4 regions of the Paenibacillus diazotrophicus genome follow, and region 2 is predicted to be linked to each of the others. Evidence: predicted binding sites of a transcription regulator. Region 2 holds the regulator's gene; each other region holds the start of a gene.
What was found. The regulator Rex, encoded in region 2, represses fermentation and respiration genes when NADH is low (regulators of the CRP and FNR family bind a similar motif). The targets are predictions, from matches to a motif close to TTGTGAAATATTTCACAA.
Positions count from the first base shown of each region.

Region 1: nirB (nitrite reductase large subunit NirB) is a predicted target of Rex. The motif match lies at 4,653-4,670, and genes of this name have one in related genera.
Region 3: ACAN54_RS27945 (phosphoketolase family protein) is a predicted target of Rex. The motif match lies at 4,992-5,009, and genes of this name have one in related genera.
Region 4: ACAN54_RS05680 (helical membrane plugin domain-containing protein) is a predicted target of Rex. The motif match lies at 6,439-6,456, and genes of this name have one in related genera.

Region 1 covers NZ_JBGJZN010000008.1:75,523-83,729, forward strand. The annotation lists gene ACAN54_RS24835 (Gfo/Idh/MocA family protein) at 84-1,019, shown strand; gene ACAN54_RS24840 (hypothetical protein) at 1,045-1,368, shown strand; gene ACAN54_RS24845 (winged helix-turn-helix transcriptional regulator) at 1,464-1,781, shown strand; gene ACAN54_RS24850 (hypothetical protein) at 2,053-2,775, shown strand; gene ric (iron-sulfur cluster repair di-iron protein) at 2,953-3,684, shown strand; gene ACAN54_RS24860 (hypothetical protein) at 3,856-4,557, shown strand; gene nirB (nitrite reductase large subunit NirB) at 4,772-7,198, shown strand; gene nirD (nitrite reductase small subunit NirD) at 7,229-7,549, shown strand; gene ACAN54_RS24875 (formate/nitrite transporter family protein) at 7,598-8,207, shown strand, end outside.
Region 2 covers NZ_JBGJZN010000008.1:308,186-316,392, forward strand. The annotation lists gene panB (3-methyl-2-oxobutanoate hydroxymethyltransferase) at 1-685, shown strand, start outside; gene panC (pantoate--beta-alanine ligase) at 741-1,577, shown strand; gene panD (aspartate 1-decarboxylase) at 1,570-1,953, shown strand; gene ACAN54_RS26030 (tetratricopeptide repeat protein) at 2,061-2,702, shown strand; gene dinG (ATP-dependent DNA helicase DinG) at 2,819-5,680, shown strand; gene ACAN54_RS26040 (redox-sensing transcriptional repressor Rex) at 5,860-6,513, shown strand; gene ACAN54_RS26045 (amidohydrolase) at 6,500-7,801, shown strand; gene ACAN54_RS26050 (cell wall elongation regulator TseB-like domain-containing protein) at 7,846-8,207, shown strand, end outside.
Region 3 covers NZ_JBGJZN010000011.1:71,584-79,790, forward strand. The annotation lists gene ACAN54_RS27925 (pectate lyase family protein) at 1-1,946, shown strand, start outside; gene ACAN54_RS27930 (stalk domain-containing protein) at 2,182-3,153, shown strand; gene ACAN54_RS27935 (VOC family protein) at 3,491-3,859, shown strand; gene ACAN54_RS27940 (GntR family transcriptional regulator) at 4,133-4,855, shown strand; gene ACAN54_RS27945 (phosphoketolase family protein) at 5,124-7,508, shown strand; gene ACAN54_RS27950 (TIGR03915 family putative DNA repair protein) at 7,611-8,207, opposite strand, start outside.
Region 4 covers NZ_JBGJZN010000001.1:1,246,235-1,254,441, reverse strand. The annotation lists gene ACAN54_RS05705 (SDR family NAD(P)-dependent oxidoreductase) at 92-832, opposite strand; gene ACAN54_RS05700 (LysR family transcriptional regulator) at 1,001-1,888, shown strand; gene ACAN54_RS05695 (hypothetical protein) at 2,445-3,068, shown strand; gene ACAN54_RS05690 (alpha-galactosidase) at 3,322-5,511, shown strand; gene ACAN54_RS05685 (nitroreductase family protein) at 5,595-6,215, opposite strand; gene ACAN54_RS05680 (helical membrane plugin domain-containing protein) at 6,548-6,955, shown strand; gene ACAN54_RS05675 (NAD(P)/FAD-dependent oxidoreductase) at 6,974-8,152, shown strand.

The sequences.
Region 1 (8,207 bases), 230 kb from region 2:
AAGATCATTGGTCACCGCGACTTGTCACGATATAATACGTCTAAAAGGAAAAGGAAAACCTTACAGCCAAGGGAGATACGCCTATGAAAAGTACAGAACGCAAAAGAGTGGCGCTGGTTGGCCTCGGTGATATCGCCCGAAAAGTCTATCTGCCTCTGCTTTCCCGTCATGATCATGCGGAGGTAGTCGGTGTGCTTAGCCATTCGCCGGCCACCGTACAGGGAGCAGTTCATTCCTACCGGTTCCCTAGAGGCACTACGGATCTGAATGAGCTTTTGTCGTGGGAGCCGGATGTAGTATTTGTGCATAGCCCTACCCCTACGCATTATGATATTGTAATGAAATGCTTGAGTCATGGAGTTTCGGTGTATGTGGACAAGCCGCTGTCCTATGATCTGGAGGAATCCCGGCGGATGGCCGGATTTGCCGAAGATCAGGGATTGCTGCTGGGCGTAGGGTTCAACCGGCGCTACGCACCGATGTATACGGCGGCCAAAGCCTGGCTGGAGAAAGCAGGCGGCATCAGCGCTTGTCACGCCTTCAAGCACCGGACCAAGCTGCAAGCCGGCAGCAGCCGTGAGACCGTTCATGATGATCTGATCCATATGCTGGATCTGCTGCTCTGGTTATGCGGCGGGGATGCCGAACTGCTGCGGGGCCATCTGCAGTCCGACGAATCTGGACGGCTACTTCAAGCCTCTGGGATTCTGGGCTGGAATAACGGTGTGACCGGAATGTACAGCATGGTGCGTGAAGCCGGGGCAGATATGGAGAAGCTGGAACTGCACGGTAACGGCAGATCTGTGGAAGTTGTGGACATGGAACGGGCAACCTTATATGAGAAAGGCACATTGCCGCGTACGCAGAATTTTGGAAGCTGGGATACAGTGCTGGAGCGGCGTGGATTTAGCGGTGTGGTGAATCATTTTTTGAGCAGCTTGGACACACCCGAGCAATGCGGCATTGCGGCATCAGCGCTCCTGTCCAGTCATGAGCTGGCGGCGAAGCTTACCGACTGACTATGGAGTAGAAAGGAGGAACCACATGGAGGATTACCGCAAATCAACGGAAGAGCAGATCATAGAGAGCTACAAGCGGGATGAAGAAATGATGATCCTGGTTTTTGCCCAATGGTGTGTGAATAACAAGCTGGACCCGCATGCGCTGTATCTTCAGGCTTATCCGCAGCAAGAAGGGAATGCAGCACTAAGCCACGCGCTGTCACTGACTGTACCTATGGATGAAGCTGGCTTTATCTCCGACGATACGGTGCTTGGAGTCCTGTCTTTATATAGCAATGATGACCTTGCTTATGTGGTGACTGAGGCTATAGCCAGCAGGAAACCGCAGCAAGATACGGGCGAATGAACTTTTTTTTGCCAAACGATGTTCAATGTGTTATAAATGTGTTAAAATTATATATACTAACTTATTGTAAGTTTTAATAGTGAGAGGTGAGAATAATGGAAGAACATCAGCTGACGATGTGCCCTCGATTCGAATCGGCCTTCTCATTCTTAGGTAAACGTTGGAATGGACTTATTATTCAGACATTGATGAGCGGACCCAAGCGTTTCAAAGATATTTCCGGTTTGATCCCGTCAATGAGCGATAAGATGTTGTCCGAACGAATGAAGGACCTGGAGTGTGAAGGGATTCTGGTACGCCATGTGTACCCGGAAACACCCGTACGCATCGAGTATGAACTGACAACCAAAGGCCGTGCGCTGGAGCCGGTCATGCAGCAGATTCAGTCTTGGGCGGAGAGCTGGGTCGAGTAGACCCTGCCCTTACACCCTGTAGCTGCCCCTTTTTCCTGATGGAGAGAGGGGCTTTTTCATTTTAAATTGCAAATAAATTGCACGTAAGGCGGCAGAATATAATATAATAGAAAAAAGTTGCTGCCCCTCCCCTTGCCATTGCTGTATTTTGCCTAGCGATTTCTATAATTATGGTAACGCTAACAAAATAAAGAATATGCTTTCGATGTGAGTTTTTGTCCGAAGTGAATTCAGGAAGCTATGTTAAAACAATTTTTAGGAGGCGAGGAAGATGACAACCACCTTGTTTTCCCGGGAAATAACCTATGGAAAAAAAGATGTCGCCGAATTGGAGAGTGCTTCGATCAGAGTGCAGCTTATTTACGACAAAGTGTTGTTCATGCTTCACGGCCATCTTCCCGATACCTTGTGGAACGCATGGATTGGGGTACCTTATGACATCATCTCCTCTTTATACAAGGGGGATAACGATAGCGGAAGTGTTTTTCAAAAGTGGATACAAAGCCCAGCTGGCTGGAAATGTATCGGCTGTGAGCGCCATTGTCTTGAGCCCTCAGCTGGTCCGGCTATTCTATCATCTGGCAATCCCCGCAGGTTTACCTTCCATAATGGCATCCGCCAAAGTATGGTGCTGCAGGCAGTGATCTGGTCGATGTATGAAAGTACGCTACTCTTCCAGCCCTATTTGGGTGAGGATTCTTTTCTGGATGAGGCGGATCTGGATACGATCTCCACGTACTTCGTACCGACTTATCTAAGCAATCATCCTCTGGTCCAGAATGGCAAACGCTGCAAAGTATACCAGGAGTCAAATATCCGGGTGTATCAGGAATGGATCGCCGCTCCCGATTTGGTGCTCCAGTGGAATGGAGGCCTGACTGAAGGACGGTGGATGACTGGGGTCTATGTGGACCACTCACGTTTTGCGGGGCTGGGACCATATCTGAAGGATGCGCAGGGCAAGCGGACGTATATGCGGGCCACGGTGCAATGATTCTACTGTCCTTCCTTTGGGCCCTTACGGACTGTATGTACTGTAGGCATTCCTAGTTCCACCAGTTCATTAAAATTTTTTATATTCAGTGCGTACAATCACAAACTGTCTCCCCTGCTGGCGTTAAGGTATAGAGGTACAAGAAACCTATACCAACAACCCAAGGGAGGGCCCCTTATGACGGCCAAACAATTTAACAATACAATGACAGATCCATCCATTCATTTCACCGGTGAAGCCATGGTGAGAGATATCGTCCTGCAATTCCCCAAATCAGCCGATTACTTTAAGGCACAGCGGATTGACTTTTGCTGCGGAGGCGCGAAACCATTGGCAGAGGTAGCTGCCGAAAAAGGACTGGATACGGATGCAGTTATTCAGGATCTGAACAAACTATATGCCGAACATCCGGTGCTTGAAGAAGATACGGCCTGGAATGAAGCGTCTTCGGAAGAACTGGTAGATTATATTATTAACAAGCATCACAGATATTTGCGCGAAGAGTTACCGCTTATCGCCCAGAATGTAACGAAGGTCTTCCGCGTTCATGGTGAAGATTCTCCGCACCTGGCTGAGGTTTACCGCTTATTCCATACGCTGCGTGAAGAATTGCTGGAGCACACAGCTAAGGAAGAAGAGAGCGAATTCCCCAAAATGCTGGCCTATGATAAGAATCCAAGCGAAGAAGGGTTGACTGAACTGCGCGGACTTCTGCATTCACTGGAAGAAGAGCATGACGGGGCGGGAAACATTTTGCGCGAGTTGCGGAGAGTTACTGGGGACTTCACCCCGCCGGAGCATGCCTGCACCACCTACCGTCTCACTTATGCCCGGCTTGAGGAGCTGGAGGGAATGACCTTTGAGCACGTGCATCTGGAGAACAACATTCTCTTCCTGCGTTACCAATAGAGGATTATCGGTTTTACAAGTCCCTTCGGGGACTTTTTTTATGGGCTGGGACCAGGAATATTTGAGAACCGCACCCATTTACGTTATTCTTAAAAAGACTATGTACATAATCAAGACCTGTCTGAGCAGCAGTAGAAGGCTGGAAGCTGGCGGGAGAAGGCGGTGCCGGGAATGTCCGCGAAGTGGGTGTGGCGTATTTTGCTGGGAATGATGATCATGGCAGCTTTGAGCAGTTGCTCTTCAGTTCTGGAGTCCCAGACCGATGGCAGCAATGCAGGAACCGGTAATGCCGGACCGGCGCTTTCGGTTCTGGTCGGCAACAGTGAGCTTGCCTCAAGCTCGGGCAGGCAGCTAAGCGAGGCCTATACAGAAGGATTGACGCTTATTGAACTGTTTAAGAGAAGTGGGGTAGTCACCTTTGCGGATGACGGCTACAATATCCTGGCAGTCAACAAAGTATCTTTAAGCCCGGAATGGGTCTGGGAGATTGAATTGAACGGCAAAAAAATAACGGATTGGAACACCCGCGTTGACCGCGTGGATAGCATTGTTGCTGAAGCAATCCCAGCAGCAAGCGGGGCCGAGCTGCAGCCGGTTATTTTCACGGTGAACGGTGGCAGTGAGCAGCCACAGATGACGCATTCTTACGTGCTGCCTTATTCCAGAGAGTTGTCTGTCCGGGGTGTGCTGCAGACCAGCGGAATGGTACAGCTCTCCGAGGACAATAAAACAATAATCAGCATCATGGAGTACAAGCCGCTCAGTAAGGAGGCATGGACGCTGAAGGTTAATGGGAAGCAATTGCTGGACACCGGGATTGATATGAAGCTTAGACCCCAGGATACTCTGGAGGTTGAGCTGGTACTGCGTTAAATTTAAGATCACTTCGCCATTTTCCCTAGTTTTACGACATAGGGGAAATGGCGATTTTTTTGTATCCAAACGTATGGGGAAGCAGTTAAGAAATTATGTGAAATACTTCACAAATAATGTGATTACAATCACAAATCCCTTTCAAATTTAAACAGTATAATTTCACTATAAAGTATGTTGTGAGGAAGTTCAGAGCTTGAAGGAGGTCATTACAGTGACAGTGGAGAGAGAAAAACTAGTACTCATAGGTAACGGTATGGCAGGGGTAGGCACAATCGAGCAGATTTTGAAGCTTGGCGGCGCTTATGATATTACTGTATTCGGAAGTGAGCCACATCCCAATTACAATCGCATTATGCTGTCATATGTTCTGGAAGGCAGCAAGACGATGGAGGATATTGTCCTGAATGACCGCCAGTGGTACGCGGATCATCATATTACTTTGCATACAGGAACTACTGTTATCCGTATTGATGAAGCATCCCGGCAGATTATCACGGATAATGGGCTGTCAGTTGCCTATGACAAAGCCATAATCGCCACAGGCTCGAACTCGTTCATTCTACCTGTACCGGGAAGCGACAAGGAAGGTGTAGTCGGCTTCCGCGATATCGCGGATTGCGATGCGATGCTTGCAGCAGCGAAGCAGTACCGTACGGCAGCGGTTATCGGGGGCGGACTCCTGGGACTGGAAGCGGCTAAGGGACTTGTGAATCTCGGTATGGATGTTACGGTTGTACATTTGCTGGAGGATCTGATGGAGCGTCAGCTGGATCATACAGCTTCCTCCATGCTTCAGGCGGAACTGGCCCGTCAGGGTGTGAAGTTTGCTATGGGTAAGCAGACTGTAGAGCTGACCGGAGAAGAACGTGTGAACGGATTACGCTTCAGTGACGGAACAGAGCTGGCGGCAGATTTTGTAGTGATGGCAGTAGGAATTAAGCCGAATACTCAGCTTGCCAAAGAAAGCGGTATTACGGTGAATCGCGGGATTGTTGTCGATGATTATCTGCAAACCTCGATGCCAGGTGTATATTCCGTTGGTGAATGTACGGAACACAGAGGGACCTGTTACGGTCTGGTAGCACCGCTGTTCGAGCAGGGGATGGTGCTGGCCAAACATCTGTGCAATGTGCCGACTCAGCCGTATGAAGGTTCTGTCGTAGCCACCAAGCTGAAAATTTCCGGAGTGGATGTCTTCTCTGCCGGTGAGTTCACGGAAACTCCAGAACATACCGTCATCTCTTCCAAAGATGAATGGAAACGGACCTACAAGAAGATTCTGCTCAAGAATAATACCATTGTTGGGGCCGTACTCTTCGGCGATGTCACGGAATCAGCCAATCTGCAGAAGCTGGTGAAGCAGGGTTCGGAAATGACGGATGAGATCTACGGCGAAGTTATGGGTACTGGTTGCTGCGGTGGAGGCGGAGCCAAAAAGGGCTTGTCGGTGGAAACGATGGCCGATGAAGAGATCGTCTGCGGCTGTAACGGTGTGACTAAAAAAGCCATTGTCGATGCCGTAACGGAGAATGGATTCACCACTGTGGATGAGATCAAGGCCTGCACCGGGGCTACCCGTTCCTGCGGCGGCTGTAAACCTGTAGTGGAACAAATCCTGCAATTTGTCCTTGGGGACAGCTTCCAGCAGAGCGCCAAGCAGGGAATCTGCGGCTGCACCACCCTGAGCAGGGACGAGATCGTAGCCGAAATCACCTCTAAAGGGCTGAAGACAACCAAAGAAGTCATGAATGTACTGGACTGGAAGCAAGCCGAAGGCTGCTCCAAATGTCGTCCGGCAGTGAACTATTATCTTGGCATGATCTATCCTGACACTCATGAGGATGAGAAGGAATCCCGTTTTGTCAACGAACGGATGAGTGCGAACATCCAGAAAGATGGTACCTTTACAGTTGTACCTCGTATGTATGGCGGTGTTACGACACCGGAGGATCTGAAACGGATAGCTGATGTCTCTTTGAAATATGATGTTAAGGTTGTGAAGGTCACCGGCGGACAGCGTCTGGACTTAATCGGCATCAAAAAAGAAGATGTGCCCAAGGTGTGGGAGGAGCTGGACATGCCATCCGGCTATGCCTACGCAAAATCCCTGCGTACCGTGAAGACCTGTGTAGGCTCGCAGTTCTGCCGTTTTGGCACACAGGATTCGATGGGAATGGGAGCAATGCTTGAACGCAAATACGAGCGCCTTGATTTTCCAGCCAAGTTCAAAATGGCAGTCAACGGCTGCCCGCGCAACTGTGCAGAATCCTGCACAAAGGATATCGGCATCGTCGGTAACGATGGAGGATGGGAGATCTTCATTGGCGGTAACGGCGGAATCAAGCCGCGTATTGCTGACGCCTTCTGCAAGGTGAAAACTGATGAGGAACTGGTAGAGGTCTGCTCCGCAGTCATGCAGTATTACCGTGAAACCGGCAACTACCTGGAACGGACTTCCGAGTGGGTGGAACGCATGGGACTTGAGCAGATTCAGAAGGTGATTCTGGAGAACGAAGAGCAACGTAAAGAGCTTGCTGCACGTATAGATTTTGCCCTGGCACAGGTTTCGGATCCCTGGAAAAAAATGTTGGATGACCAGGAGACACGTACCGCACTTTTTGAGCAGGCAAGAGTCTGACCTATACCCACTATGAGAGGAGAGAGCTTAATGCAAACCACTACACAAGAATATGCTGTAGGCACGGTGGAAGAGTTCCTGCTGCAGATCGGCCGGGTTGTTACCACCGGTGAGATTGAATTAGCCATTTTCCGTACCTCGGATGGGGCCGTTTATGCCCTGGAGAATCGCAGTCCGCATCCCAAAGGCGGTCCGCTGGCTGAAGGGATCGTCTCCGGCTACTATCTGTACGATCCATTGTATGACTGGAAAATTGACCTGCGAAGCGGCGAAGTGCAAGCCCCAGACCATGGTCAGGTGAAGGTCTATCCGGTTCTACTGGACGGCGGTATTGTAAAGGTCAGCCTGTAAATATATTGGATGAATAAATAATTATTTGGAGAATGGCGGGGTGGACGTGTGTTTACGCAAAGTGTAGAGAATATCGTAGAGACGGCAGTATCCAAACGGGATAAGATGAATGAAAGTCTGCCGAAATACTTTCTTGCCGCATTGCTGGCTGGAGCCTATGTAGGCATTGGTATTATTCTGATTTTTTCGCTCGGGGCGCCACTGGCAGCAGTGAAATCTCCTTTTCAGCCGCTGATTATGGGTATGTCCTTCGGGATAGCCCTGACACTGGTAGTCTTCGCGGGCTCGGAGCTGTTCACCGGGAACAATATGTTTTTCACTGTAAGCACACTTGCGGGAAGAACCAGTGTATGGGATACGGTTAAGAATTGGGTTCTCGTATTTATCGGGAATGTTGCCGGTGCGGTGATTCTGGCATTGCTGATCCGGGGGACAGGATTATTTTCAGCCGCTCCGGCTGAACATCTGATTTTTACAGCAGCGGCTAAAAAAATGAGCCTGCCGTTCTCTGAGCTGTTTTTCCGCGGTATTCTCTGTAACTGGCTAGTCTGTCTGGCACTGTGGATGTCCTCCCGTGCCAAAAGTGAGACAGCTAAGCTAGTGCTGATCTGGTGGTGTTTGTTCGCATTCATAGCAAGTGGCTATGAGCATAGTGTTG
Region 2 (8,207 bases):
GCCGGTGACTATAGAAGATATGGTGTACCATACCCGCTCGGTCACCCGGGGGGCTCAGAATACTTTTATCGTGGCTGATATGCCGTTTATGACCTATCATGGCAGCATCGACGAAACCCTGCGCAGCGTGCGAAGACTGATGCAGGAAGGACGGGCACAAGCCGTCAAAATGGAAGGCGGACTGGAAATTTGTGATACGGTATCGGCGGTAGTGGCTGCCGGAGTTCCGGTACTTGGCCATATCGGCCTTACCCCGCAGTCGGTGAATATGATCGGCGGTTACCGTATTCAGGGCAAGGATGCCAAGGACGCCCAGCGGCTGATGGATGAAGCGAAGGCGCTTGAAGCTGCCGGTGTGTTCGGGATTGTACTTGAGCTGGTAACGGAAGAAGTGGCTGAAGCCATCTCCAAAGCCGTCAGCGTTCCGACCATTGGAATTGGTGCAGGCCGTTATTGTGATGGACAGGTGCTGGTTTTCCATGACTTGCTACGGTACGCATCTCCATACAGGGAGAAACGGTTTGTCAAAACCTATGCCGATGTAGGCACTCTGATTCGTGAGGGAATCAGCAGTTATGTCCAGGAAGTGAAGAACCGTGCCTTCCCGGCAGAGAGTCATGTGTTTAATGCAGAAGAGCATGTGCTGGATTCTTTATACGGCGCGGCCGCAAAAGGAGAGAAATAAGATGAGAGTAGTCAGAACGGTACAACAATTGCGCGAAGCACTGGATTACCTGCGGATGGGAGGACATACGCCAATCGGCTTTGTACCGACGATGGGCTATCTCCATGAAGGACATGCCAGTCTGATTCGCAAAGCGGGAGAAATGACCAACACTGTTGTGATGAGTATTTTTGTCAATCCTCTGCAATTTGGACCAAATGAAGATTTCTCCTCTTATCCGCGCGACGAACACCGTGATCTTGAGCTTGCAGAACGCGAGGGTGCCGATATCGTATTTATTCCTTCAGTGGAAGAAATGTACCCTCAGCCTATCCGTACCAAGGTGACAGTGGACTCACTGACAACTCAGCTGTGTGGGGCTTCCCGCCCTGGACATTTTGACGGTGTAACTACAGTAGTAAGCAAGCTATTCAACATGGTGCAACCGGATTATGCTTTTTTCGGACTGAAAGATGCCCAGCAGGTTGCCGTTTTGCGCCGGATGGTATCTGACCTTAATATGAATGTGGAAATTGTCGCCTGTCCGATCGTCCGCGAAGGGGATGGATTGGCGCTAAGTTCAAGAAATGTCTACCTTAGCAGTGAGGAGCGCCAACAGGCTCTGGTTCTTTCCCGCTCGCTCCGAGAAACCCGTAAGGCGCTGGAAGAAGGAACCGTGAGAACGGTGGAGGAAGCACGGACGCTGCTGGTCTCGATTATTTCTTCTTCGCCGCTTGCGGTCATCGATTATGTGGAAATTCTCTCCTTTCCGGGCCTTGAATCTTTGGAGGACGGGGCACTGCTTAGCCATGCTGAGGGAGAGGTTATTATGGCACTCGCCGTGAAGTTCGGCAGAACCAGGCTGATCGACAATAATGTATTTATTCCTAAGGAGGTACTCGCTCTTGTTTAGACATATGATGAAATCCAAAATCCACCGTGCCACTGTAACGGAAGCTAATCTGAATTACGTGGGCAGCATTACCATTGATGAGAACCTGATGGAGGCAGCCGATCTGCTCGAAAATGAAAAAGTGCAAATCGTCGATAATAATAACGGTTCCCGTCTGGAAACCTATGTCATTCCCGGCCCCCGCGGCAGCGGCGTGATCTGTCTGAACGGAGCTGCTGCCCGGCTGGTTCAGCCTGGAGATACCGTAATCATTATCTCTTATGGCATGTTGTCTGCTGAAGAGCTGGCTACACATAAACCAACAGTTGTATTCGTGGACGCAGATAACAAGCCGGTTAAACTGGCGGATCATGAACTGCATGCAACCATTGCCTAAAGCTTAAGTCATGCAATGAATGCCAGGGATGAAGCGGCCCGTACTTGTGAAAAATGAAGGCAGGCAAGCTTAAGCTGATTTCATTTTCAGTAAGGGTGGGATGTCCCGTGTTTCAACATTTATTTGCTGAGATGAACAAGATGCTTCAGGAAATTACCGCCGACTTCCCTACTGCGGAGGGTACCCGCCGGAATGACCTTTTATGCAAGTACAATATGCTCCACAAGCTTAGTGACGAGGTTATGGATGAATGGCTATCCTTTGCGGAGAAGCTGAGTGATTTCCGTCAAAATGCTGACTTTACTCTGCCTTCCGAAGAGGAGATTCCCCAGGCAGAAGCACCTGAGCTTTTTATGGACTCTTTTGTCCGTGGCCAGGGTTACTACAAGCTGCTTATGTACCGGAAATGCATCGAGCAGTTCAAAGATGTTATCGCCCGATACCCGGACAGTCTGGCAGCTCGCCTATATTTGGCAATGGCTTATCTCCAGGAGGAGGAATTAGACGTTTCCTGGAGTCATCTGAATCACATGCTTGCCCTGATTCGTGAGAAGAAACTCAAGGCTATGATCTACAATGCCCTGGGCTGCATCCGGGCCTCCCAGGAGCGCTATAGTGAGGCTCAGGAGCTCTTCAGCCTCTCCTTGCAGCATGATCCCCAGCTTGCTGAGCCAAACGTCAATTTGGAGGTCTGCCGCAGGCGGGGAGGCAAGCTGCAATTCGGGCACCAGCTGGTTTCGCTTTTATAACCATTATTCCTCCATTAAAGCGATGTATCCCGCTAACCCAGGGGTGTACATCGCCTTTTTTCGTAACTTCTGTTATGCTGATAAGGAGTCTCAAGTGAAAGGGATTAGAACTTATAATGAAATTTGCCGTGCTTGATTTTGAAACTACGGGAACCCAATCCGTGGGTGAGATCATCCAGGTTGGCCTTGCCATTATAGAAGAAGACCGGTCTATTTCCCGGGTGTACGGTTCCTACGTCAAGCCCGGAACACCGATCCCCCCGTTTATTACAGGATTGACCGGTATTACAGACAGTGATGTGCAAGATGCACCTGAACTGGATGAGATGATGATGGAGCTTGTCCCCATGCTCGATGATGTCGTTCTGGTTGGACACAATGTGGCTTTTGATTTTCATTTTCTGCAGAATGCGCTCGACCGGTGTGGCTATTTGCCGTTCCAGGGCCGGATTCTGGATACGATTGATTTTCTTAAAATATGCTTTCCGTCATTGACCACTTACCAGCTCGGTGCGGTAAGCACCTATTTCGGCCTGACACATGACCGTCCGCATCAGGCAGACAGCGACGCCCATGCGACTGCACTTGTGCTGCTGAAATGCCTGGAGGAACTATACAGCCTCCCTCTCCTGACTATCCAGCGGCTGAATGAGCTGTTTGCAGACGAGGACAGTGATCTGGCCTGGTATTTTGACGGGCTGCTTCGTGAACGGGAAATGGAGACCTTCCAGCCTGAAGGAGAACTTACTTTCTACCGTCAGCTTGCACTGGCTGTCGGGGATTGGTCAGAGTTGTCCCCCCCCCGTGAGGAGGGAACTGGCAATCCTCTGCAGAATATTACCTTTGAGGAATTTATGGAAGAGGTGACTGTGCGGCTGAAGGAGACTTTGCCCCAGTACGAGAGCCGTGAAGCCCAAGAGATTATGATTCACGAGGTCATGGCGGCCCTTGAGGGTGACAAGCATCTCTTGATTGAGGCAGGAACGGGTACAGGTAAATCGCTGGGATATCTGCTTCCTGCTATTTATCACAGTGTGCGCTCAGACCAGAAAGTAATGGTGAGCACACATACCATCAACCTTCAAGACCAGCTGCGTGAGCGCGACATCCCGCTATTGACGAGTGTCGTGCCGTTCCCGTTTAAGGCTGCAATCTTTAAGGGAAGAGGGCACTATTTGTGTCTGCGAAAGTTTGAACAAAGAATAAACAAAAAGGACTTTACAAGTCCGAGGGAAGAAGCGCTTACTGCGGCACAAATGATTGTGTGGCTGACGCAGACCCAGTCGGGTGATGATGAGGAGCTGAATCTGAACGGCAGAGGCGGTGATTTCTGGGAGACTGTGGCCAGTGATACGGACTCATGCCTTGGACGATCCTGCCCCTGGTTCCGCAAATGCTATTACCACCGGGCTAAGCACGAAGCCGGGATTGCGGATGTCGTAGTGACCAATCATTCCAAGCTATTTGCTGACGTCAAAGCGGGGCATCAGCTGCTTCCAGCTTATGAGCACCTTGTTATTGATGAGGCCCATCATCTGGAGGATATTGCAGGTAAACACCTGGGCATGCAGATGAAATACTTTACCGTAGCCCATACGCTTACACGTCTCTATAAGGACAGCCGGAGCGGCCAATTGCCGGCTCTGCGTCAAACACTGCAGTCTTCAGGCAGTGAGCAGGCGGCGGAATGGAGCGGGGTGATCGACAGAATCTACCCGGATTTGCTTACGGTTAAGGAATCGTGGGACACGCTTAGCGACAAACTGTTTGCCCTGCTTCCAGAACGTAGTGATGCCGCAGCCGGGGAGGCCGGACAACTGGTAGCACGTTTGCTGCCAGGCAAGAAGCCCAAGGATTGGGAAGAGCTGGCTGCGCTTGAGAACACTCTACATCTAAGTCTTAGTGAAATTATCCGCAAGGGCGATAAGATGCTAAGTGAAATGCGTGAATCGGAGAGCCAATCGTCATCGGACAGTCTGGTGACGGATATCGGAGGGTTGTTCAAGGATTTAGCCTCCATACGGGAGCAAGTGCGGTTCTTCATGAACCTGAACGACGAGAATATTGTCTACTGGATGGAAGGCAGCGGTAACTATCGCGGGAAGTCGCTGCAGCTCTATGCGGTGCCAGTCGATGTCAGCGCCCAGCTTAAGGAGCTCTTTTTTGATAAAAAGAAAAGCATAGTCCTTACCTCAGCTACTTTGTCCGTTGATAAGTCCTTTCAATTTATGATTGACAATCTGGGACTTAGTGAATCCGCAGAACAAGGAAGGCTGATGACAGCTCTGCTCCCGTCGCCGTTTAAATACCGTGAACAGGCTCTTCTGGTCATCCCGCGTGATTTCCCCAGTGTCAAAGGCAGCGTGGGCGATGCCCGTTTTGTCGATAAGCTGGTGCACTCATTGGCTGAGGCAGCTGTGGCAACACGGGGGCGGATGCTTGTACTTTTCACTTCTTATAAAATGCTGCGCCAGGTCTATGATCCTCTGAAGGAGGCACTCCTCTCTGAGGATATCACTGTACTGGGGCAGGGAGTGGAAGGGGGCAGCCGGAGCAAGCTGATCCGGCGTTTTCAGGATAGTGCAGCTTCTGTGCTCCTTGGAACCAGCAGCTTCTGGGAAGGTGTGGATATTCCCGGGGAGGCTTTAACCTGCCTTGCCATTGTCAGATTGCCTTTTCAGCCGCCGAACCATCCGCTTGCGGAGGCTAAGGCTGAACTGCTTCAGGCTCAGAAAAAGAACCCGTTTATGAAGTTGTCAGTCCCCCAGGCCGTTATTCGTTTCAAGCAGGGTTTCGGACGTCTGGTGCGTACTGCGCAAGATCGGGGTATTGTTATTGTATACGATACAAGGGTTATTGAATCTTATTATGGAAAGTACTTTCTCTATTCGCTGCCTGGACCCAAGATGGAACATATGCTGACAGATCAGATGGTTCCGCGAATTGCGGAATGGCTGGAAGACGGCAGTGTATCTTAACCTGCAATCATTTCTATTATAGTCAAAGAACAACAAAACTCCGTTTTCTTGGCGTCCGGTTCTGCTGTGACGCCGGGGAATGGACTAAGCTCACAAAACTTGGTTTATGCTTACGAAGTAAGTTTTGTACGAAGTAATATTATGATGCAATGCTCACAAAACTTTTAGGAGGAGAAAATATGAAATCGGATAAAATATCGGAGGCCGTGGTACGCAGACTTCCAGTGTATCTGCGCTTCCTGAACGATCTCCTGAAGCGTGAAATCTCCACCGTATCTTCCCAGGAACTGGGACAAAAGCTTGAACTGAATCCAGCCCAAATCCGCAAGGATCTGGCTTATTTCGGGGATTTCGGCAGAAAGGGTATCGGTTATGATGTCTCATACCTCATTGAGAAAATCCGCCATATCCTGAAGCTTGACCAACAGATCAACGTGGCGCTGGTGGGGGCAGGTAATCTTGGTCACGCTCTCTCTAATTACAATGCCTACTTGAAGGACACCATGAAAATCACTGCTGTATTTGATTCCTATGCTCCCAAGGTGGGGCAGCAGATTAACTCACTTACCGTGCAGCCCATGGAAGAATTGGGAAGCACAATCCGTAAGCAGGGCATCCGTATTGGAATTATTACGGTACCGGATAGCGAAGCGCAGAACGTTGCCGATATTCTGGTCGATTCAGGCATTGAGGCCATTCTTAATTTTGCACCGGTGATCTTGAAGACCCCGTCTAATATCAGGGTTCATGCCGCTGATTTTACTACTGATTTGCAGAGTCTCGCCTATTATTTGCATGATGGAAAGGACGAAGTGGAAGATGCACAGCAATAAGATTGTAATTGTAAACGGCCGATTTCTGGTTCCGGGTACTGAGACACCAGTACTAAGCGGCTATATGACTATAGAAAAGGATATCATCACATACATAGGAGAAGCCAAACCTGTCATTGAAGAAGGTACGCAGACTATTGACGGAAGCCGCCTGCTGTTCATGCCGGGGCTGGTCAATACCCATGGTCATACAGCAATGTCGCTCCTTCGCGGATACGGTGACGACATGGTCCTTCAGAATTGGCTGCAGGAGAAAATGTGGCCAATGGAAGAAAAGTTCACCGGAGACGATGTTTTTTGGGGAACCTCATTGTCTGTACTGGAAATGCTGAAGGGCGGCACAACCACCTTCCTGGACATGTATGATCATATGGACAGGGTTGCCGAGGTTTCAGAACAATCGGGCATGCGTGCTGTACTTATGCGCGGGGTTATCGGACTTTGTCCGGAGGATGTGCAGAACCATAAACTGGCAGAAGCGATAGCCTTTGCCCGCAATTGGCATGGCAAGGCGGATGGAAGAATCACGACAATGATATCCCCGCATGCCCCTTACACTTGTCCTCCTGAATTTTTCGTAAAGTTTGTTCAGGCTGCCCATGATCTGGACCTGCCTATGCATACGCACATGTCGGAAACCCGGCGGGAAGTTGAACAGAATGCGGCGGATTACGGCTTGCGTCCTGTTGCACATCTGGAGAAGCTGGGGATGTTCACCCGCCCGTCGCTTGTGGCTCACGGAGTTCATTTGAATGATGAAGAAATAGAGATTTTAGCCCGCTACAACGTAGGGGTATCGCATAATCCTGGCAGTAACTTGAAGCTCGCAAGCGGGGTAGCACGGGTACCGGAGCTGCTGCGGGCGGGAGTCAAGGTATCGCTGGGCACGGACGGTGCTGCAAGCAACAACAACCTGGATATGTTCGAGGAGATGCGCCTGGCTGCTCTGATCCACAAAGGTGTGAGCGGAGATCCGACAGCTGTACCGGCACCGGAAGCATTGCTGATGGCGACCGAATATGGTGCACAGTCCATATTCCTTGGCAATACAGGACGGCTGGCTCCAGGGATGAAGGCAGACTTCATAGCTCTAAATATCGACCAGCCCCACTTCCTTCCGCATACGGATTTGCTTTCCCATGCCGTCTATTCGGCAAGTGCCAACGATGTAGAACATGTATGGGTGGACGGCAAGCAAGTGGTGAAGAATGGTCAATGCCTGACCTTGGATGAGGAGCTTATCCGCCGCAAGGCGCAGGAGACCTTCGAGGGCCTGCTGAAACGGTAAATGAACAGGATCAATGACGCATCCAGAAGAAAGGGAGCTGCACTTTGAAGAAAAGAAGAAAATGGCTTCTGCTGGGGATCCTCCTGGTTCTGCTCCTTCTGTTCGGACTAAGCCAGTTCTATGCTTACGTGATGAAAGACCAGTGGAACGAACGCAGTGCAGCCAGAGAGGTTGCTGAAGCAAGGGCAGGGCTGACCAAGGTAACCAAAGCACAGAAGTCCGTCTGGGACGAAAATTCGATATACTGGGTGCTCACAGGACGTAATGCAGCTGGAACGGACCTTATGGTATGGGTGCGTTTTACCCGGGATGGCAAACCCGCCGGAGGCGACAACGATGTGTATGCGGAAGAGTTGTCCAAGGGCATGTCGGAGCAGAAAATCCGCTCCGTCATAGCAACGGATCT
Region 3 (8,207 bases), on a different contig from region 2:
GGTATCAAAAAATTCATAATGAATTGATCCGTAAATACGCTTCCTACTGGAGAGCGGATGTTGTGGGGCTTGCTGCGGGGGCTTATGTCATGAAGGTTGAAGCCACGCTGCCAGGCGGAGGGGCGGTAAGTGCGGTTTCTAATACGCTGTCTGTAGCATCATTTGACCGGTCAGGATTCGCTTTTTCGGCAAACTCACAATATGGATCGGGTTCAGGTGCTTATAATGAGAACGGTACGCTTAAGACTGGTGCACAAGTGCTGTATATTACTTCTAAGAATGCGCAAACGGTAACGCTCGATGTGAAAATCAACAGCTCCGGCGCTGTGCAGACAGGTGTGGGTCTTGGCGGAATTCTGGCACTAAGACAAAAAGGCTATGATACAACGCCGCTTGCCATCCGCATTATTGGGAAGGTTACAGCTGCCGATCTGAGTGGACAACTTAACAGCACTGGATACCTTGAAGTCAAAGGTAAAAGCAATTATTCGGAAATGAATATAACGATTGAAGGTATCGGAGACGATGCGTATGCGTATGGGTGGGGAATGCTGCTCAGATATGTAGGTAATGTGGAAGTAAGGAACATCGGAGTGATGTTGTTCCCGGATGATGGCATTTCAATGGATACGGGCAATGCGAACGTGTGGGTGCATAATAATGATATTTTCTATGGATCTGCAGGGAGCGACGCGGACCAAGCCAAAGGTGACGGTTCCACAGACCTTAAAAAGGGATCAACGTATATTACTATTTCCTACAACCACTACTGGGATTCCGGCAAAGCAGCTCTATTCGGTTTGAGCGAATCGGCTGAGTTCTTTGTGTCCTTCCACCATAACTGGTTCGATCATTCAGACTCCCGTCATCCGCGTATAAGAGTGGCCTCTGTTCATGTCTATAATAACTTCTATGACGGAGTATCGAAATATGGTGTTGGGGTTACAACAGGCGCTTCAGCTTTTGTAGAATCAAATCTTTTTAGACATGTCAAAAACCCAATGTTAAGCTCCTTACAAGGAACGGATGCTATCGGTGAGGAGGGTACGTTCTCCGGTGAAAACGGAGGGATGATCAAAGCGTACAACAATAGCATTATTGAAGCGGCAAGTCTTATTTATGCCAACTCCAATGCTGGAACAGCTCCGGCCAATACAACCTCTTTTGATGCCTATGTAGTATCGTCGAGAAATGAAACCGTTCCAAGCTCGTATAAAGCCTTAGTAGGCGGAACAGCTTATAACAACTTCGATACGAGCGTAGATACAGGGGTAAGTGCCTCTGACATCGATAGCGCGAGCGCTATTGAACAGATCGTTACGGCAGAAGCCGGACGCCTGAATGGCGGAGACTTCACCTGGGAATTTAATGATTCGGTGGATGACGTATCGTATTCACTGAATACAGCGCTAATGTCCGCCATTCGCAGCTATACAACGGGGCTAGTATCTGTAGGGGGGAACTCCAACCCAACGACCCCGACTCCAGCACCAACAGCGACTCCAGCGCCAACAGCGACTCCAGCGCCAACGGCAACACCAGCACCGACAGCAACACCAGCACCAACGTCGACAGCAACTCCAGCACCGACAGCGACTCCAACGCCTACAGCAGGAGCGTATGTCCATAACTTTACCACCAATGGAACAACTAGCAGCTTCTTCAATATTCAAGGGAATCTCTCAACCACCAAGGGGACTGTGGTATATAATGGCCTGACCCTAACCCAGTGTTTGAAAATCGAGAGTTCAACTAGCATTGGGTTCACCGCCGGCAAAGCCTCAACCTTAACTTTAGTGTTCAACACAGCAGATGGAACCGCCATCAAGGTGGATGGAACAAGTTATCCCATCACGAACGGCATTGCCACTGTCTCTCTTACGGCAGGTGCACATACGATTACAAAGGATAGTACTACGAACTTGTATTACATGAAGTTGGAGTAGATAAGTTACTATCCTGACCCAGTGATAAAGAGTAAAACGAAAGACACCTCCAGGGGTGTCTTTTTCATGTATAGCGCACAGGCGTTACAATTTTCGATCTTTTTTTACAAGAAACAACATAATAGACAGAATTATTGGTAAAGTTTATAATAAATTGCGGTACTATGTAGTAAAAGATGCCAAAATTGGTGTCTCTTACTTTCGCGCACTAATAAATACTGGGGGGTTTATAAGAATGAAGTTGATTCAAATGAGAAAATCGGTCTTTATTTCATCGATCGTAGTTTCAAGTCTACTGTTTGGCTCAGTAGGAGTATTCGCAGGAACTGGTGTTGAGACGATCAAGGCTAAATTGAACCACGATATTAAGTTTCTTCTTAACGGTGCTAAGTGGACTCCGAAGGATCAATCGGGTAATAACTTGTCCGCTTTGGTATATAACGGTTCTACATATGTTCCTCTAAGATCTGTTTCTGAAGCGCTTGGAGCAGAAGTTGATTTTGATGCATCCTCACTAACTATTTCTATTGATGGTTCAGATAATAGCGGGATTCCTTACAATGATGCTAGTACGGCATCGACTCCACAACAACCTGTTACCCAGGCTCCTGCAAACACACCGGCTCCTACAACTGCACCAAGTCAATCCACTACGACGGCTTCAACCAGCAATGGTAAAACCTTTGGTTCTGCAATTTCAATTGGCAAATCTGTTTCATATGATGACCCTTATAGTTATGATGGTTTTGCATACACTGGGAACTATACGGTCTCCGTAAGCTCCGTAAAGTCAATTTCAAGAAGTGAAATTGCAGCGCTTGGTTTCAGGGAGCCGGAAGCAAACGCTCTAATTGATTATAAGTTGGCTAAGGTTAAGATTGTTCTGAAGAACGGTAAGCTTATCTCATATGGTAAACACGAAAGTACATATGTTGATGTTGCTCTTATGCCAAACCTCTGGGGTTCTAAAACTTCAGACGGCAACAGTATTATCGGTGTAACGGATTATGGGTTCACTGGTTCCTTAAGGGAAGCTCTCCAAGACGCAACTAATTTCAAAAAGCTTGAGTCGGGTCAAAGCTACAGCTACAGTGCTGAAGGACTGGTAATCGTACCTGTAACCAAGGGGTTGACGAACTATCTAACCCTTCAACTCAATAACACTGACGACTATGCCAACTCTTTCTTTTACTTCAAGCTTGAGTAGCTAAGGGAAAGGACACCTTTCGGGGTGTCTTTTTTTTGTCTACTCCGCATGATTACGCCTTAATAACTTGACTTTCGCAGAGTCAAAATTGACTTGGCAGCAGATGGAGCCAAGATTTAAAAGAAGAAATCGAAAAAATGAAAGAACGCTACTGACATACTGTTGTCAGTAACGGGATGTATTATCAAGATATACAAAATGAAAGTGAGGTTATTTTACAGGACTCAAGATACGAATACTGCGTTATGGTTATGCCGTGTGGTGTTTTCGGCTCATGTCAGTATTACCATTTATGCTAATAACCATAAACAACCCCATATACAAAGGAGAACATTATATGTCAGTAATTGGACCCGACTTCATTTCACTTCAAGTGAGCGATCTTGAAGGCTCTGCGGAATTCTATCAAAACTATCTCGGACTGGTCCGCTCACAGGCGGGACCACCTCATGCTGTGGTCTTTGAAACAAAGCCTATTGCATTTGCTCTTCGTGACCTAATGCCAGGAATAGAACTCGGTTCAGGGACTCAGCCTGGACTTGGTGTTGCTCTGTGGCTTCATGCCCCTGATACGCAAGAAATCCACGACAAGCTTATTGCAGCAGGCGTAAAGATTACATCCGCACCAATAGATGGGCCATTCGGGCGAACCTTTACATTTGCCGACCCAGATGGTTACCTAATTACCCTTCACAGTAAAGCCTAATACGCAAATGTATCTAGCTCGATAATAGTGATAACTTCCTCTGTCACAGGGAGCTAAGTGATTATTACAATATTAAGACCGTGTTCCTAAACGCGATATGCTCCCCATACGGTAGACAGGTGAAATAATAAACCCTGTTACTGTGAGGGGAGTTTTTTCATGTCAGTCCACGAGCCCGCCCCTGTCCACATTACTCTGTATGATCCCTCACTTAATTATGTTATATTTATTATTGTTATTTAGCTCTTTACAGTTCTGAAGAAGGAGTACCCCATGACCCAATTTGTCTATAAGCAAATTATTGATGATCTCAAAATGAAGATTTTTGCGGGAAAGTTTGCCGATATGAGACTACCGGATGAGCGCAGTCTTAGCGAAACCTACCAGGTAAGCCGAAGTTCCATCAAACGCGCACTGATGAAGATGGAGAACTCGGGGATTATTTTCAAAAAACGGGGTTCAGGCACCTTTATCAATCCGTTATACATAAAAAATGAATCGATCTTTAATTACGAGGGCTCGAATCTGGGGGTCACCGACAACTTTCAGATGCATGGCAAAAAGCCTAAGGTGAAAGTGCTGGATTTCGAGGTGATCCGGCCTACGGAAGAGCTGCAGCGGGATCTGTTCTTGCAGCCCCATGATTTTGTGTACAAAATCGTGCGCCTTCGCTTATTCGATGACGAGCCGTTCATGATTGAGACGGGCTTTATTCCGATCAAGATTGTCCAGAACCTGGACCAGACGATTATCGAAGGATCGATCTTTCATTATCTGGAGGAGTCGCGGAATCTGGCGGTGACCAAGTCGTTTTTGTCTATTTTTGCTGAGCCTTCGGGTGCTAATGATCAAGAATTGCTCCATCTGCAGGAGAATGAGCCTGTAGGGATTATGGAGGGGATTTTCTTTCTGGACAATGGGACTCCCTTCGAATTCTCTCATATGCGGTTCCACTACAAATATTTGAAATTCAACACGTTTGTATCTGTACAATAACGTTCTAACGATCAGGCCGGGGAGCATTCCCTGGTCTTTTTTTTGTGTTTTTAAGTGCGCATACGAATATACATATAGTTACATATTTATAAAAATAAAGATCTTTTTGTTAGTGATTAGCTGCGTTATTCATACTATGTTCAAAATTTCACAAAATTGGACCGTATCAATTGTTAAAATGATTGAATTTTATTAGCGCGGCGGTATGATGTAATTGTAGAAGTAATTATGTTCAGAAAACAGAAAAAAGGAATAGGAGTGGATTGAAATGGGATTATCAACTTTACCCGTGGATTATTCATCTAAAACGTATTTATCCAAGCTAGACGCTTACTGGCGTGCGACCAACTACATATCGGTAGGACAACTGTATTTGAAGGATAACCCGTTGTTAAGAGAACCATTGAAGGACGCAGATGTTAAGATTAAGCCTATCGGACACTGGGGAACGATCCCAGGCCAGAACTTTATTTATGCCCATCTGAACCGTGTCATCTCCAAATATGATCTGAATATGTTCTATGTTGAAGGTCCAGGTCATGGCGGCCAGGTTATGGTATCCAACTCTTATCTGGATGGAAGCTATACGGAGATCTACCCGGAGATTACACAGGATATCCCTGGTCTCAAAAAATTGTTCAAACAGTTCTCATTCCCTGGTGGTGTGGCATCCCATGCGGCTCCTGAAACTCCAGGATCGATTCATGAAGGTGGAGAACTTGGTTACTCCCTGTCCCATAGCGTAGGTGCCATTCTGGATTATCCGGATCTGATCTCGGCAGTAGTTGTAGGCGATGGTGAGGCTGAAACCGGACCACTGGCTGCTTCCTGGCTGTCCAACCGGTTCATCAATCCGATTACAGATGGTGCGGTCCTGCCGATTCTGCACTTGAACGGATTTAAGATCAGCAACCCAACCATTCTGTCCCGTATGTCCAAAGAAGAGCTAACCAATTATTTTACAGGCATGGGCTGGGAACCATTCTTTGTTGAAGGCGAGAATCCTGATCTGATGCACCCGCAAATGGCGAAGGTTCTGGATACCATTATCGAGAAAATTCAGGCCATTCAAAAGAATGCGCGTGAAAACAATGACACTACCCGTCCGGTATGGCCGATGCTGGTTTGCCGTACTCCTAAAGGCTGGACTGGTCCTAAGGAATGGGATAAAGTGCCGAACGAAGGCTCTTTCCGTGCCCACCAGGTTCCGATTCCAGTGGATCAAAAGCACATGAAGCATGCACCGGCATTGCTTGAATGGCTGAACAGCTATAGACCTGAAGAATTGTTTGACGAGAATGGCCGTTTGAACGCAGATCTTGCTGAAATCCTGCCTACCGGCGACAGACGTATGGGAATGAACCCTGTAACCAATGCCGGCAACTTGATTAAAGACCTGCACAAGCCGAATTTCCGTAACTATGCGCTGGATAATTCCGTGCCGGGTCAAGTGATTGCACAAGATATGGCTGTGCTGGGCAAATACCTGAAGGAAGTTGTCACTCTTAATGAAGAGAACCGCAACTTCAGAATTTTTGGACCGGATGAAACCATGTCAAACCGCCTGGGTCCTGTGTTTGAAGTAACCAAACGCCAATGGATGGATTCCATTAAAGAACCACAAGATGAATTCCTGGCACCTTATGGCCGTGTAATCGATTCGCAGCTATCCGAGCATCAAGCGGAAGGATTCCTGGAAGGTTATGTATTGACTGGACGCCACGGATTCTTCGCCAGCTATGAAGCTTTCCTGCGTGTAGTAGATTCGATGATTACCCAGCACTTCAAATGGCTGCGCAAAGCGACAGATCAAAGCTGGCGTACAGATATTCCGTCCTTGAATGTTATTGCAACTTCAACAGTGTTCCAGCAGGATCATAACGGCTACACTCACCAGGATCCAGGATTGCTCGGCCACTTGGCAGACAAGAAACCGGAATTTATCCGTGAGTATCTGCCGGCTGATGCCAACACCTTGCTGGCTGTCTTTGACACCATCTTGAATGACCGTCAGAAGATCAACTTGATCGTGTCGTCCAAGCATCCGCGTCCGCAATGGTTCTCGGCTGATGAAGCGCAGGAACTGGTGGATAAAGGACTTAAGATCATTGACTGGGCAAGCACAGACAAAGGCGGAGAGCCAGATGTAGTTATTGCTTCGTCCGGTACAGAGCCTACTATGGAGAGCTTGGCAGCGATCTCCATCCTGCATGAGAAATTGCCTGATCTGAAAATCCGCTATATCAACGTGGTAGATCTGCTGAAGCTGAGAAGTCAGAAGCTGGACCCTCGCGGTTTATCTGACGCCGAGTTTGATCAATTTTTCACAAAGGATAAACCGGTCATTTTCGCATTCCATGGCTATGAAGGCCTGATCAAAGATCTGTTCTTCGACCGCCACAACCATAATCTGCATGTACATGGCTACCGGGAGAACGGCGATATTACCACACCATTTGATATGCGCGTACTGAATCAGATGGACCGTTTCGACCTGACGAAGGAAGCTGTTCTGAGCTTGCCGGATGCCGGTAAATACCAAGCAATCGCCGACGAAATGGATGCTATGGTGAAGAAGCATAACCAATATATCCGTGAAGAAGGTATCGATCTGCCAGAAGTAGAGAATTGGGTATGGAAGGCTTTGAACTAAAAGCATAAGCTACTCTATAAGGGATGTCCTGAAGGTCATGAAAATGGCTGGGGGCATCCCTTTTTGTATGAAGAAATATTAGATATCGATTGCTGTTCATAATCAGCTTTTGGACTTCGACTTCCCATCTTCCAAGAGGGGTGATCCCTCTTCAAGCTTCGGCTTACTCTCCGCCACTCCGGTTCTGCTGTTCTCCATCTCCGTAAGATGCTTCCAGTACCGCTTGGGCATCAGCGAGGAACGAAGGCGGTCGTTCTTGCGCTCGCGGATGCCGATGGCGTTGTAGAATCCTTGCCATAGGCGGCGGTATTCTTCTTCTGCTGCATCAGGTGCAGGCGGTACCCATTCATCGAGCGGAATAATAGCCTGCTGTCCAGGCTGGTGGATAAGGGCCATGCGGTGGGTTGCGTCGTAGATCATGAAGCTCTCGCCATGGAACCGGTCGCAGAAATGATCCTGAATGACAGGCAGCACGAAGCCTTTGGGCTCAATGACTGCCGCCATAACTGGTCCATATACGGAGAAACGCACAAAACCCAGATACAGGTGAGCTTCCCGATGAAGCTGCTGGACTGCCTTCCGCAGAGCGTTCACCGTATCATCGGCAAGCATATCCATCACCTTACGGCCATGAGTGAAGCCGAGATATAGGAAATTCAATAGAAGCAGCTCCCTGTCCGGCACGCAGGACCAGAATCC
Region 4 (8,207 bases), on a different contig from region 2:
CCTTTATTGGAGGATCACTGCTCTGCGTTTTTGTTGATGATAACGGGAAACCCGCTTTAGAGCTATAGGTTCGTTATTTACGCTTCGGTCATTATAATGTCTGTCCGCTATCCGCCGTAATGATCTGGCCGGTCATTGCTTCCTGCTCCAGAGTGGAACAGATGAGGCGGGCTATATCCACCGGTTCAGCAATCCGCTGGAGCAGCAGATTCGGCGCAAGCTGGCGCATTTGTTCTTCTCGTCCCGTCCACCATCGGGTGGCGACCGCACCCGGTGCTACACAGTTGACCCGAATATGGGGAGAGAGTGCGCGGGCCAGGGATCGGGTTAACCCATGAACGGCCGCCTTGGATACAGCATAGGGAAGGGAGGAGCCAGTTCCTGTATTCCCGGCTATACTGCCAAGGTTAACAATAGCTCCTTGCTTGCTCTTGTTCATATGTGCCGCTGCTGCTCTTGCGCAGAAGAACATACCCTTGACGTTGACAGTGTACAGTTCATCCCATACCTCATCTGTAGCCGATTCAAGATCATCCATAGGAATATGTCTGGTGATGCTCGCATTATTCACGAGCAGGTCGATGGTACCGAAGGTTCCGGAGATCCTCTCAACCATATTTCTTACCTCCGCATCCCGCCCTACATCCGCTTGAACCGCAAGGGCCCGTCCGCCTTGATCAATGATCTGCTGAACTGTAACCATCGCTTCTGCTTCAGACCGTGAATAATTAACAGCGACTGTGGCTCCGCGTGCAGCCAGTTCGAGGCTAGTCGCCCGGCCAATCCCCGTTCCTCCACCTGTGACTAGTGCAACCTTTCCTGCTAATTCCATAAGTATCCACTCCTTGATGTTGTTTTATCCTTATTTGCAGTGTATACAACGCGCTGGATTTTGTATAATTGAATGAATTGAAGGAAGAATTCAATTTTGTTGAAGTGAATGTGAATGTGAGTGTAAGTATGAGTAAAGTGTATTCTGAGGTGGAGGGAGTGAAGGATGCTGGATCTGAAAACATTAAAAACCTTTCATGCCATCGTTCAGACCGGGAGCTTCAACCGGGCAGCAGAGGAACTGAACTATGCCCAATCTACGGTCACGATGCAAATTCAGAAGCTGGAATCTGATCTGGGAGTTATATTGCTGGAACGGGGCAAAGGGATCACATTAACCGAAGCCGGACGGTTGTTCCATGAACAGAGCTTCAGAATTGTGAAGGATATGGAACGGCTGCAGAGCAGCATCACGGATTTGAAATCAGGGGAAGCAGGGAGTGTGCGCATAGGCGCGTCTGATCCGACAGCAAGCTACCGTCTGCCAGTCATTCTGCAGAAATATATATCGCTATTTCCCAAAGTAGAGCTGTCCGTGGATATCGCGGGTTCAGGTGCGCTTTGTGAGCGGCTCCTGCACGGGGAATTGGATGTTGTACTCTGCTCCGCTCCGGAGCTGGGGAAGGAATTGCATTTTGAACCGATGTTTACAGAGGGATTTGTGCTGTTAATGCCGGAAGGTCATCCACTTGCATCTGAGCCTGTCATTACTGCAGATCATCTGCGCGGTCATCGCTTGCTGATTACTGCACCCGGTTGTCCTTACCGCAAAAAACTGGAGAGCGTGCTGAAGGAGTCTGCCGGACCGCCGCTGAGTACAATGGAAATCGGCAGCATGTCTGCACTGAAGTTCTATGTGCAGAGCGGCCTCGGAATTGCGCTTGTGCCTGAGGTTACGCTTGACCCGGTTCCTGCCGGAACTGTATTCCGGAGGCTGGAGGGCAAAGCTGTTGATATGACCTGCGGCATCATTTGCCGGATTGTGGATTACCCCTTGAAACCGGTCGTCCGCAGCATCTACGATTTCATCAGACAGGAGCTGGCTGCCCCTTTATGACCGGAACACGCATAAACCCCTATTATTGATTTGCATCAACAATAGGGGTTTATGGTGTAGATACTATACCCATGTTTTTCTCAGACTCCTTATCCTATCCTTGTACTCAGCCGGGTAGAAATCGTCCGAGGTGGCACTAAATTTGCCCATCCTGCTTATGATTCTTCTCTAATTCATCCGCTGGTTAACGATTGGTCTCATGGTTCAATGTTTGAGCTATAAGAAGCTCATACCCTTTCGTCCTTGGATGGATTGAAAGTTTCAGCAACAGGATCAAAGATATAGTCTCAATCTCAGGAAGTTCATCTGCTAAAGATTGTTATCGGAGAGAATGTATCTGCCCTCCGCCTTCTTTTCAGCAGTGTAGGTTTCCTTGAGTTGATAACTGAATTATACCCCCATTTCCCGGATCCGTAAAAAGGCGAATACTTTAAATTTGGGGCTGTTTTGAAAAAGAATCTAATGTAAGCGCTATTATTCTGCGTTTTCCTTAGTTTATTAAGATATAATTACTTACACATAAGCTTGAAGATCGTTAAGGGAAGGATGATCATCGATGAAGCTGTATCAGATGAAGACAGAGCCGCTGGGTGTGGAGCGGGTGAAGGAGTTTTTGCAGGATAACTATGTATGTATCGGTTATTACGGTGTGGGGGACCTGGAGAATGCAGGCAAGGAGGAGATACGTAGTCGTCTGATGCTTGCCGGGACTCCTGAAGGAACTGAACTGGACACCGCGCTGAATAATCTTCTGATATTCGTTCATGGTATGCAGGATGGAGATTATGTGCTGATAGCGGATGAAGAATGGGCGTATTTGGGTGATCTGGGTGATTATTTTTATGCGGAGTCTTTTGATTCGGCAGAAGATGGGCGGTGCCACAGACGGGGAGTAACCTGGCTCAAAAGCGTTCCTGTTGCAATGCTTCATCACGCGCTGAGAGAGTGGTTAATGGAGGATGCGGTTGTCTCGCAATACTCAGGGCCGTTGCCTGGTGCCAGACTTGATCTATGGATCACAGAGTCAACCATAGAAAGCCAGGCCAGCGAGAAAACAGGTGGAAACGTGGACGGGGAAATGCTTGCCGAAGCGCTCGCTGTATTGAAGGCCGCACTGCAGAGTGAGGATGCGGAGCGGAGGGAACGGGCGGCTATCGTCATTCTGCAGTATGCAAAATGACCGCTGGCACTAATGAAATCGAAACGATTTCATAGTATACTAAGATAGCGCTAACAAAATTTAACCTTTGCTTGCGGAATAAGCCCGTTTCATTGAAGTTACATATGGATTTTGCTAACAAAAATGAAATTTATGCTTATTTAATGAGTTTTTTGCGGGGATGAAACACTAACAAATCCAGACAGGCGGATGCTTCCGGGTGCAAGTTGGAACAATTACTGCGAAGCTTCGCCCACAATTTTAGGAGGATCAAATGGGAATTCAGTATCATTCAGAAGATCGTATATTTCACATTCAGAGCCGTGCAACCAGCTATGTTATCCAGCTGCTTCCGACAGGAGTCCCAGCTCATGTCTATTGGGGCAGAGCCATTCGACCAACCGCATTGTCTTCTATTCTCCAGCGGACGGAGCGTTGCTCTTTCTCACCTAGCCCCTACCCTGAGGATATGTCCATCTCCTATGATACGATTTCGCAGGAATATCCTTCGTATGGTGTCGGGGATTTCCGCCATCCTGCCTACCAGATTCAGGCACCTGGCGGAACGACGGCCTCCGAGGCCGTATATGATACCCATCGGATCTACAGCGGCAAACCCGCACTTGAAGGCCTCCCGGCGACTTATGCCGAGCATGAGGATGAAGCGGAGACTCTGGAGCTTGAACTGCTTGATAGCGTAGCCGGGCTGCGGATCATACTCAGTTACACTGTATTTAATAAATTGAATGCGATTACGCGATCTGTTCGTTTTGTGAATGAAGGTGCAGGGGAGCTGAAGCTGCTGCGCGGACTCAGTATGAGTGTAGACTTGCGGGATTCCAGCTATGATCTGCTGCACTTGTCAGGTTCATGGGCAAGAGAACGTTATGTAGAACGCAGGCCGCTTGCATCAGGGATGCAAGGCGTAGAGAGCCGCAGAGGGGCAAGCAGCCATGCCCATAACCCGTTCATAGCCCTTCTATCGAAGGGGGCAGACGAAGATCAGGGGGAGGTATATGGCGTCAGCCTGGTTTATAGCGGCAGTTTTACCGCTCAGGTTGAGGTTGAGCCGTATCAGACAACCCGCTTGTCGATGGGCATCAATCCCTTTGATTTCAACTGGTTGCTTGAGCCGGGAGAATCCTTCCAGACCCCGGAGGCAGTGCTTGTCTTCTCTGCTGCCGGCCTTGGCGCGATGTCCAGAACCTATCACAAGCTGTACCGTACGCGGCTGGCCCGCGGTACCTTCCGTGACCGTACACGTCCTGTGCTTGTGAATAACTGGGAGGCTACCTATTTTGATTTCACTGCCGATAAGATTGAAAATATCGCCCGGGCCGGCAGCGAGCTGGGCATGGAGCTGTTCGTCCTGGATGACGGCTGGTTCGGTCACCGGGACGATGACCGCAGCTCACTTGGAGACTGGGTGGTTGATCCGAACAAGCTGCCTGAAGGATTAGAGGACCTCGCCCGGCGGGTGAACCAGCTTGACATGCAGTTTGGACTGTGGTTTGAACCGGAGATGATCTCGCCGGATAGTGAACTGTACCGGCAGCATCCGGACTGGTGCCTCCATGTGCAGGGCCGCCGCAGAACGCTGGCCCGTACGCAGCTGGTGCTGGACTTCTCACGCGAGGATGTCTGCCAGGCGATCGGTGACCGGATCGCGGCCGTTCTGCGGTCAGCGCCGATCACCTATGTCAAATGGGATATGAACCGTAATATGACAGAGATCGGATCTGCACAGCTGCCACCGGAGAGACAAAGGGAAACAGCACACCGTTATATGCTTGGTCTATATGGTGTGCTTGAGCGAATCACTTCGGAGTTCCCGAATGTGCTGTTCGAGAGCTGCTCCGGAGGCGGGGGACGCTTTGATCCCGGGATGCTCTTTTATATGCCTCAGACCTGGACGAGTGACAACACCGATGCCATCAGCCGGCTCAAAATCCAGTACGGCACAAGTATCGTCTATCCGCTGAGCGCCATGGGCAGCCATGTGTCGGCGGTTCCGAACCATCAGGTGCAGCGTAACACATCCCTCGAACTCCGTGGACATGTGGCCATGTCGGGTAATTTCGGCTATGAGCTGGATTTGACGAAGTTCACAGAGGAAGAAAAAGCAGCGGTAAAAGCGCAGGTGGCGCTCTACAAAGAACTGCGTACGCTTGTCCAGTTTGGAGAGCAGTACCGGCTTCGTAGTCCTTTTGAAGGGAATGAGACGGCGTGGCTGATTGCGGCGGAGGATCAGTCGGAAGCTGTGGTCGTCTATGTCCGCACCTTGGCTGAGCCCAATGATAAGCTATACCACTTGCGTCTTAAGGGTCTTGATCCGGCTGCAGATTATGAATGGCTGGAAGGCGGAGGCGTATATGGGGGCGACCATCTGATGTATGCGGGATTGCCGCTACCTGCGTTACACGGTGATTTTCAAAGTGTCCTGTGGCGCTTCCGCAGAGTGTAGAGCTTGGGGATTGCCGCAGTGTTATGTTTAAGCAAAAAGAGCCATCCGGGTTGCCCGGATGGCTCTTTTTGGGTACGTCTTGTTTACTCAAAAAACTCAACGAACTCATTAATCGGCTTACGGTAGCCGCGGGGTCTGATCTTGTGCTTATTGTCTTTGCCGATGGTAATCATCATGACCGGCACCATATGATCCGGTAAATTCAGAGTCGCCTTGAGGGCTTCAGGATCAAAACCAATCATCGGGCAGGTATCCCAGCCCTTGTCCTTGGCGATCAGCATGAACTGCATCGCTGACAGGGAGGCATTGCGGATCGCTTCATCGCGCTGAAAAGCATCATTTCCAATGTAGGAGCCATTGATGGCTTCGATGGTTCCTTCATATTCTTCCTCGCTCATCGCTCCCAGCATTTTTAGGCCGCTATAAATTTCCGGTGCCTGCAGATACGCATTCTTGTCTCCGAGTACAACGATGACGGCGGATGCTGTATGGATTTTGTACTGGCCATAGGCGGCTTCGCGGACTTTTTCTTTCAAGTCTTCATCAGCGACTACTTTATAATGGGCGTGCTGCAGATTATAGGCTGAAGGGGCTAGACGGGCCAGCGAGAACATTTCCTCCAGTTCACTCTTAGAAATCTTGATGCCCTCTACGAAGTTGTTTGCTGATCTGCGTGCTTGAACCAATTCTGAAAAAGTGCCCATGTTCATTCCTCCATTGTGTATGTAGTAGTTAATAATTATAAATAGCTAATATTAATAAATATACTTACTATTTGTTACTTACTAAACATACCATGGCATTTTCCCTTCGTCAATGACTAAATGTAATACGGTACTAAATTTTTTTATGAAATAGAGGGAATTATCGAAATCCGAAGAATAGAAGTGATTTTAATCACAAAATGGGGCTATTCCGGCAAAAAGATTGTGACATTTATTACATGAGGAATGTTATAATAATCACATTGATTATGAGTTGTATCATTTCGTCCCATTTCTATATGAAATAAAGCTAATGTAAAGGAGCGCTCATTATGTCAGAAACCATTACGCAATCAAAAATTAATGAAGAACTTATGGATCAGCTCTTGAAGCCTGAGGTGCAGGAGTCCTTAACCACACTGGTGGAGCAGCTTCCCCAGATTACGCAGCTGATTGGTGCTTTATCCAAGTCGCTTGATTTTGTGCAGGCTGTTGCATCCGATGATGTGCTGAAGAATGATACAGTGGGTGCTATCAAAGAGCTTGCTGAGCCGGTAGTAGATAGGGTAAAAACGATGGCAGCTACTGTGATCGAAGCCAAGGATCGTGCCAATGAGAGCAGTGAAACGATCAGCCTGTTCGGTATGATGCGTATGATTAAAGATCCGCAGATGCAAAAAATGCTTCGTTTCATGAATGCTTATCTGCAGGTCAGCGGCGAACGTAATCCACATCAATAAGGACGGAGGAAAATTATTATGTCAAAACATATCGTGATTCTCGGTGCAGGCTATGGCGGTCTCCTGAGTGCTATTAACGTGCGTAAATATATGAGTAAGGCAGAAGCCAAAATTACAGTTGTCAATCAGTATCCGACACACCAGATTATTACCGAGCTCCATCGTCTGGCTGCAGGGAGTGCATCGGAACAAGCTGTAGCCATGCCGCTCACCAAGCTTTTTGCCGGAAAAGACATTGATCTTAAAATAGCCAAGGTGAAGTCATTCTCCGTCGATAACAAGCAGGTGCAGCTGTCTGATGGTACAGCACTCACCTATGACGCGCTTGTTGTTGCACTTGGCAGCACTACTGCATATTTCGGCATCCCAGGGCTGGAAGAGTACAGCATGGTGCTGAAATCCGCTGCTGATGCGATCAAAATTCATTCCCATATTGAAGACCGCATTCGTGAATACTCCAAAACGAAGAATCCTGCCGATGCGGCAATTCTGATTGGAGGCGGCGGGCTGACCGGTGTCGAGCTAGTGGGCGAGATTGCTGATGTGCTGCCGAAGCTGACCAAACGGTATGGGGTAAATCCTCACGATATCAAGCTGATGCTGGTAGAAGCCGGACCCAAAATCCTTCCGGTATTGCCGGATCATTTGATTGAACGTGCGGTAACAAGTCTGACTGCCCGTGGCGTATCCTTCCTGACGGGTCTTCCTGTAACCAATGTGGCGGGTAATGTGATTGATCTGAAGGATGGGCAGCAGATTGTAGCCAATACCTTTGTATGGACCGGTGGAGTTCAGGGCAACCCTCTTGTTGGGGAATCCGGCCTTGAAGTGAACCGTGGCCGTGCCACAGTCAATGACTTCCTTCAATCGACCTCACATCAGGATGTTTTTGTGGCAGGGGACAGCGCCGTTGTGTTCGCAGCAGATGGACGTCCATATCCGCCGACCGCACAAATCGCCTGGCAGATGGGCGAGCTGATCGGTTACAATCTGTATGCTTATCTGAATAACTCCGCATCTGAAACGTTCAGCCCGATCAACTCGGGTACCCTAGCCAGCCTGGGACGCAAAGACGGAGTGGCGATTATTGGCGCCAGCAATACTCCGCTCAAAGGTTTGCCTGCAACCCTTATGAAGGAAGCGAGCAATATCCGTTATTTGTCTCACATTAAGGGATTGTTCAGCCTGGCATACTAATATTCTTTTTATGACTTTATTGAATTTCTTTGATGACCTTCAAGCCGATCCCGTT